2 regions of the Roseobacter litoralis Och 149 genome follow, and region 1 is predicted to be linked to the other one. Evidence: riboswitches for the same ligand, from Rfam matches in the RefSeq annotation. Region 1 holds a riboswitch; the other holds the start of a gene.
What was found. A riboswitch is a leader RNA that binds a small molecule or an ion and turns the genes downstream of it on or off. The one in region 1 is predicted to bind cobalamin.
Positions count from the first base shown of each region.

Region 2: another riboswitch for cobalamin. It lies ahead of RLO149_RS19730 (energy-coupling factor ABC transporter permease); the one in region 1 lies ahead of RLO149_RS13045 (DUF1636 family protein).

Region 1 covers NC_015730.1:2,746,454-2,750,093, forward strand. Annotated here, with positions in the region: gene RLO149_RS13035 (ABC transporter substrate-binding protein) at 1-895, opposite strand, end outside; gene RLO149_RS13040 (ABC transporter ATP-binding protein) at 908-1,690, opposite strand; gene RLO149_RS13045 (DUF1636 family protein) at 1,687-2,091, opposite strand; cobalamin riboswitch at 2,196-2,415, opposite strand; gene RLO149_RS13050 (hypothetical protein) at 2,575-3,000, shown strand; gene RLO149_RS13055 (HlyD family secretion protein) at 2,993-3,640, shown strand, end outside.
Region 2 covers NC_015730.1:4,111,078-4,114,717, forward strand. Annotated here, with positions in the region: gene RLO149_RS19720 (branched-chain amino acid ABC transporter permease) at 1-401, opposite strand, end outside; gene RLO149_RS19725 (ABC transporter substrate-binding protein) at 453-1,589, opposite strand; cobalamin riboswitch at 1,874-2,025, shown strand; gene RLO149_RS19730 (energy-coupling factor ABC transporter permease) at 2,077-2,757, shown strand; gene RLO149_RS19735 (NUDIX domain-containing protein) at 2,827-3,369, opposite strand; gene RLO149_RS19740 (cupin domain-containing protein) at 3,593-3,640, shown strand, end outside.

The DNA.
Region 1 (3,640 bases):
TGCGTGGACCCGGTGTCGCCTCGACATATTCCAGCGTTACGAAACGGTCGTTCCTGACCGCATCAAGCTGTGCAAAAGCAGGATTGGACATCATGAACGCGCGTTTTTGCGCCGCCGTGACATCGCCGTAGTTGACGATAACGATCACTTCGGGGTTACGCTCGACAACGGTTTCCCATCCAACCGTCGCCCAGCTTTTCTCCAGACCGTTCATGATATTGACCCCACCTGCAGCCTCGATCAGCGCATTCGGCATCGCATAGCGCCCGGCGGTAAAGGGCACGTCTTCGCCGCTGTCATAGACAAATACGCGCGGCGGGGTGCTGAGGGGCGACAATGACGCGGTGAAGCTGTCCAGTTCCGCGCGGTAGCCTGCCACCAGTGCCTCCGCCTTTTCGGATACGTCAAAGATCGCGCCAAGGTTCAGCAGGTCGGCATACATATCTTCCATGCTGACGGCGGCTTTCTCACCGATGTGAATGCAGCTTTCGGTAAGCTCGTAGACCTTGATGCCAAAGGGCTCCAACGTCTCGGGCGTCACTTCACCGCCCACTTTCATGCCGTAGTTCCAACCTGCAAAGAAGAAATCAGCATCCGCCCCGATCAGCACTTCCTTGCTGGGGTATTTGGCGGATAATTCGGGCAGGGCTTCGACACCCGCCGTCATCTCCGCGTCCAGCGTTTTCCAGCCGGAGATACCGGTATAGCCCACCATCCGGTCCGCCAGCCCAAGGACCAGCATCATCTCAGTCAGGTTGACGTCGTTGGAAATCGCAGCCTTCGGCGGCGCGTCGAAGGTGACGGTTCGGTTGCAGCTTTGCACCGTTGTCTGCGCCAGCGGGCCGGTGCCCATCAGGATCATAAACAGGGAAGAAAGTATACGTGTCGGCTTCATCGTGTGCTTGCCTTAATGCGGAAGGTGGAAGGATAAGTGTTTGGTCTTGCTCGGACTAAGCTGTTCTGCGCGCGCCTCAACCGCAAATACGTTCGAAACACTATGCGCAGTGAGCACCGCATCAGGCGGCCCCACGCCACGCGTATGTCCGTTTTCGAGCAGCAGAATGGTATCGCAGACATCCGCCGCGACATTCAAATCGTGCAGAGAGACGATAATCGTCACATCCAGCGCGCGAATGAGGGCGAGCACCTCAAGCTGATGGCGGATGTCCAGATGGTTGGTCGGCTCATCCAGCACCAGCACCTGAGGCTCTTGCGCTAGGGCGCGGGCCACCATGACCCGCTGGCGTTCACCGCCCGACAGGTTGGCGAGGTCCCGATCTGCCAAATCGCTCAGGTTCAGCGTATCAAGCGCAACCTCGACGATCTGCGCATCTTTCGCGCCTGCGGTGGCAAAACCAAGGCGGTGCGGTGCGCGACCCAGCGTCACGATTTCGCGCACTGTCAGTCCAAAGGACGACGGCTGTTCCTGCAAAACCGCCGCAACCTTTCGCGCAGCGGCGCGCGGTGGGATCGACCAGATGTCGTCTCCACCGATCCTGATTTGGCCACTCAGCGGCGCCTGATACCGGTAGAGCAGACGCAACAGCGTGGATTTACCCGCCCCATTTGGGCCGACAACACCCATCACGCTGCCGGGTGCGGCGCGAAAGCTGGTCGGTTGCAGCAAGAGCGGCTCTTTGCGGCGCGGCGCCCAGCTGATGTTCTCCGCGACGAGGTCCGTGGCGTTCATGAGACACGCACATCGCTGTCTTCCAGCGCAATGATGGCCGCAGGCACGCGCGCAAGCGTGGTTTTGCGTAATTTGCCGGGACGATCAACCGACGAACACCACCCGTCCTCCAGCAGTGCGTAATCACGTGCAAAACTGACCAGATCGCCAATATCCGTATCCGGCTCTATATCGCCAAAAAGATAGGTCGCCTTGCGCGTTCCGTGATAGGCAACCGTGCAGGGGCGATCACAGCCTGCCATACAGGCAACGCCGGAAATCTCGAACTCTTCGGTGACGCTGTCACCCGCAGCAGCAATCGCCGCGCGCAGTCTGGCAATCAGCTCATAGCCCGGTTTACAGTCGGTGCCTTTATGTCGGCAGGATGTGCAGATTGTTATTCTATGTGTCGGTGTTCCCATGTCGCCCTCCGCGATTGCGCAGGGTGCACTTTGGGACATGTACTTTTCAACGGGTTGGCCCGTAAATCCATCATGACCTCCTGTCCGGACACCCCGCCCGGGTTGAAGTTACATCAATGATGGCAGGTCTCCTGACTCGCGGGTCGCAGCTTGCCCGATCCTTCCCGGATGCGGATGCATCCAGTGGTGATCATCGGGGTCGCTCGCCGCTTACAGTTGCGGGGGCAGTCACGGATTTGGCGTCTGTTACGAACGCCGCACCGTATTCCCTTTTCAGTCCGGTTTGCTTTTGACTTGCCGAACACCATCTCCCAACCCTTCCCCGAGATTCCGACCCGCGTCAAGCGAAACTCTGTGCGGGTTACCGTGTCGTGCGGGCAACCCGAGACGCGGCATTGCAATGCCAGCAGATTTCTCGCTATGTAGGTTCTGGTATCTTGGGCCCGAAGAGGTCTGCGTCTGTGGTACCACTTTGGAGAACGCATGGAACCTGCAACGCTTCACCCCATGGCGACCGGGCATATTCCCAAATATGTAGCGGCGGCTGACGGCAGTGATTACCTTTTTACTTTCATGGTCATTTTTACGGTTGGTGTCGTAATCCTGATCGGTGTGGCCTATTTCACGCTGCATGCGATCCCGGAAAAGCTGGCGCATAAATCGAACCACCCGCAGTTCCAACTGGTTGGAATCTTGTCCTTGCTTGCCCTGTTTACGCATAACGGGCTGTTCTGGGTGGCCGCGATCCTTGTGGCCGGTTTCCAGTTTCCCGATTTCAGCAGCCCGCTGCGCGCCATTGCCGATGCGATTGATCGAAACGGGTCGCGCGATGCGGCGCCCAACGCGCAAACATCCCAAAACAGCGAAACGCCGGTGACGCCGACCCCGAAAGAAACCTCTGATGCTTGAGACACTGATCTGCGCGCTGTTCACGATCTTGCCCGATTATCTTTACCGCCGGTTCCGACAGGGCAAGAGAATAGGCATCGAAATCAACCTCTTCAGTGTCTGGTATGAACTCAGGTGGGGCATAACCGGATGCGCGATCATGGCACTCACCGTGATTACGACGCTGTTTTATTTTCACCCGGCCACAAATTCCGTTGTGTCCTATTTTCGCACCGTCACGATATTGCCGCAGGCCGGGGGCCGGGTATTGGAAATCTACGTCAAGAACAACGAATTGGTGAACCTCGGCCAGCCGATATTCCGGTTGGAAGATCACTCGCAACGCGCACAGGTCGAAGCCGCAAAGGCAATGATTGCTGAGGCTGATGCGTCCTTGAAAGTGGCGCAAACCGATTTGACCGAAGCGATTGCATCTATCGCCGGGGCCACCGCGGCCCTGAGGCAGGCGGAAGAGGAATTAGAGCGCAACGTGACCCTGCGCGATCAGGGTTCGACCGCCGTGCGCCTTGCTGAAATCGACCGCTTTGAAAACCTTGTCGCGCAACGCTCAGCGCAGCGTGATGCCGCCATCGCGCAACAGGCCGAGACGCAGGAACGGATCGATTCCCTGATACCGGCGCAGAAAGATAACGCGCTGGCA
Region 2 (3,640 bases), 1.4 Mb from region 1:
AGGGACACAGGCCCCGATACGGCATCAGGAATATCCAAAAACAGCGGAAAAGAACCGAAGACCCACCGCGTTCCTTCTGAAAAGATCAGGATCAGCGCAAATGTGGCCAGCACCTGATCAAGGTGATCCGTGGCATAAAGCCTGCGGATGACAACCGTTTCGATCAACACGCCCGCCATCGCAGCAGCGGCCATCGCGGCGATCAGTGCAAGCAGGAACGACCCCGTCAGCCCGGCCACAGCCGCCGCCGCAAAAGCCCCGATCATATAGAGCGATCCGTGCGCAAGGTTGATCAGCCCCATGACGCCAAAGATCAGCGTCAGGCCAGCCGCCATCAAAAACAGCATCACGCCGAATTGCAGACCGTTCAGGACCTGTTCAATGATCAGAATTGTGGACATGGTTATATATACCGGTCCGGGTGCAAGGTCACACCCGGACCAAGGCGTTGCTTACATCTTGCACTCAGCCGCATAGGCATCTGCATGGTCTTCAAGGGCAACGCCGATGATCTTGTTGGTAAAGACATCGCCTTCCTTGATGACCTCGCGGGCATAGATATCCTGAATGGGGTGGTGGTTGGACCCAAAGGCAAAGTCACCGCGTGTGCTGTCGAAATTCGCCGCCTTGAGTGCTGCGCGGAAGGCATCCGCATCCGCAGGGCTGGCCGTTGCGAGCGCAGAGATCAGCAGGTTTGCCGTGTCAAACCCTTGGCTGGCATAGAGTGACGGCAAACGCCCGTATTCCGCCTGAAATGTCTCGACAAAGGCGGCATTGGTCGGGTTGTCGATGTCCTTGCTCCACTGCGATGTGTTCACCACACCAAGGGCTGCATCACCGACAGCCTGCAGGATGCCCTGATCAAAGGAAAACGCAGGACCAACCACGGGGATATCAATGCCACTGTCGGCATATTGCTTGAGGAATGAAATCCCCATGCCACCGGGCAGGAAAAAGAACACGGAATCTGCCCCGGACGCGCGGATCTGCGCAATCTCGGCGGCGTAATCGGTTTGACCCAGTTTGGTGAACAACTCCCCAGCTAATTCACCGCCAAAGGTTCGCTTGTAGCCCGTCAGCGCATCCTGACCGGCGGGATAGTTCGGCGCGAGGATAAAGCTGTTGGAATAGCCCGCAGAAGTGGCATAGGCACCAGCGGCCTCGTGCAGGTTATCGTTTTGCCACGCGACGTTGAAATAGTTCGGATGGCATCCCTTACCCGCCAGTGCGGATGGACCCGCATTGGGCGACAGGTAAAACTTGCCCTGTGCGACAGTCGCCGGAACAACAGCCATCGCGAGGTTCGACCAGATGATCCCGGTCATCACATCGACCTTTTCGGACTGGATCATTTTATCGGCCAGTTGCACGGCGATATCGGGTTTGCGCTGGTCGTCTTCGATCACGACCTCGATGTCGTCACGGCCCGACTGCTTCACCGCGAGCATGAAGCCGTCGCGCACGTCGATACCAAGCCCGGCGCCACCGCCCGAAAGGGTCGTGATCATGCCGACCTTGACGCCTTCTGCCGATACGCCGCCTGCCATTGCAGCCAATGCCGCAGACAGAATGAGTGATTTCACCTTCATCTTGATTTCCCCTGTTTTTCCCGGGTGGTTTTTGGTCGTCTGACGCATCGCATCCACCCCTGCAACTGCGTCGATTGTTCATATCCCGCAAGACTTGAGCAGAAACAACAGGGATTTGCCAGCCACCGCAGGACAGAATTGGCCAAAAACTGCGCGCACGACTGCGAACGTGAGATGAAACTGCGTGCACCGACCCCATCCTGCCATGCACACACGTTTCCCAAGAACACGTCATATCCAGATATTCAAAGGTCGCACACAGGCTTGTCTTGCGTTTCTATTCGCGTAAGGTCTGTTGAGATGGCGGCCTCTGAGAACGGGCCTTAATTGGGAACCGGGTGCAAGACCCGGACTGCCCCCGCAACTGTAAGCAGCGAAAACGGCCAGAGCGCCAAAAGCTGCAAGTCAGGATACCAACCATCATTCTGCAACTGCCGGAACATTCCGGCCATATAAATGCGTCGGGTGGACGCGAAAGGAAGTAAACATGCATATCGAACCGGGCGTCGTGGACGGCGCAAAAATGGTACTGGCCTATGGGACGGCGGCTGCTGCTGCGGGCTATTCCCTCAAACTGATCAATGATGATCTCAAGACCCATTCGGTGGTCTCCTTTGCCCTGCGCTCCGTGATTGCCGCGATCGGGGTGTTTATCTTCTTTGAGATTTTTCCGCATTTCGCGGTCGGTATCTCGGAAGTGCACATCATTCTGGGCACGACGCTGTTTCTGCTGCTTGGGTCTGGTCCGGCCGCGCTTGGCCTTGCGGGCGGTCTGGCGATCCAAGGCTTGTTTTTCGCACCTTCCGATGTGCCAATGTATTTCGTCAATGTCTCGACGCTGCTGTTCCCGCTTTTTGCGGTGGACGCGCTGGCCAAACGGGTCATTCCGCAGACAACGGCCTATGTCGATCTGCGCTACATGGATGTGCTGAAAATGTCGGCTGTCTATCAGGGTGGCGTTGTCGCCTGGGTGGCCTTCTGGGCGATCTACGGGCAAGGCGTCGGGGCCGACAACCTCTCGGCGGTGACAAGCTTTGGCGTGGCCTATCTGCTGGTCATCCTGATCGAACCCTTGGCCGATCTGGCAGCGCTTGCCGGTGCCAAGGGCCTGCGCGCAATGACCGACCGGGGCATCTTTACGCACCGTCTGCATAACGCGGCCACATAACAATGCCTTTGGACCGTGGCGCAACGGCGCGCCGCGGTCCCGTCTCTGCGCTGACCTGTTGCGCGGTTTCTATCCATGTTCAGAAATAGCCAGCAACCCAAGTGCCGCGATGGTTGGGGCATCCTTGATCTGCCCAGAGCGGATCATGTCATGTATCGCCTCAAGACTGAACGACGCGGTTTGCATATCCTGTTCTTCTTTGTCGCGATTTACGCGCCCCTCTTGCAGACCGGTTGCCAGAAACGCGTGAAAGCCCTGATTTGAAAACCCATATGCTTCGAAAAGATGCCCCAATCTGGTGAGGGAGTGTGCAAGATAACCGGTCTCCTCCTCCAACTCGGCAAGGGCGACCTTTTCCGGGTCCGTGCCCGGTCTGGTTTCCCATGACCCTTGCGGAAATTCCCAATAACGCCCGCCCACCGGATAGCGAAACTGCTGCACCAGCTGAAACCGCCCATCTGCATGCTGCGGGACAATCAGGACAAAGTCATCCTTGTCAACGACGCCGTAAATCCCGTCTGATCCATCAGGGAAAGTCACCACATCCTCATGGACTTTCATCCATCTGTTTTCGTAAACGGTGCGGCGTGACTGCCTTTTTATATCACTCATCGCAACACTCCCCTTCAGGTGCATATGCCATATCTTGAACCGGCCTTGCGGGCAGTGATTTGAAATCCGGCACACTCAGGTCTTTCCAATAGATCACACCCGCGATTTGATCCTGCCCGACGCGGCAGCCGACATGCAACGTCAAACGATAGCGTGATCGCCAATTGCAATTTCACCGCCTCATGGTAGGCAAAGTCTGATCACACCTGACCCGGAGCCATCCATGGATTTGCATGCTGACTTTTCGCAACGTGTTGTTGTTCATTCTGAC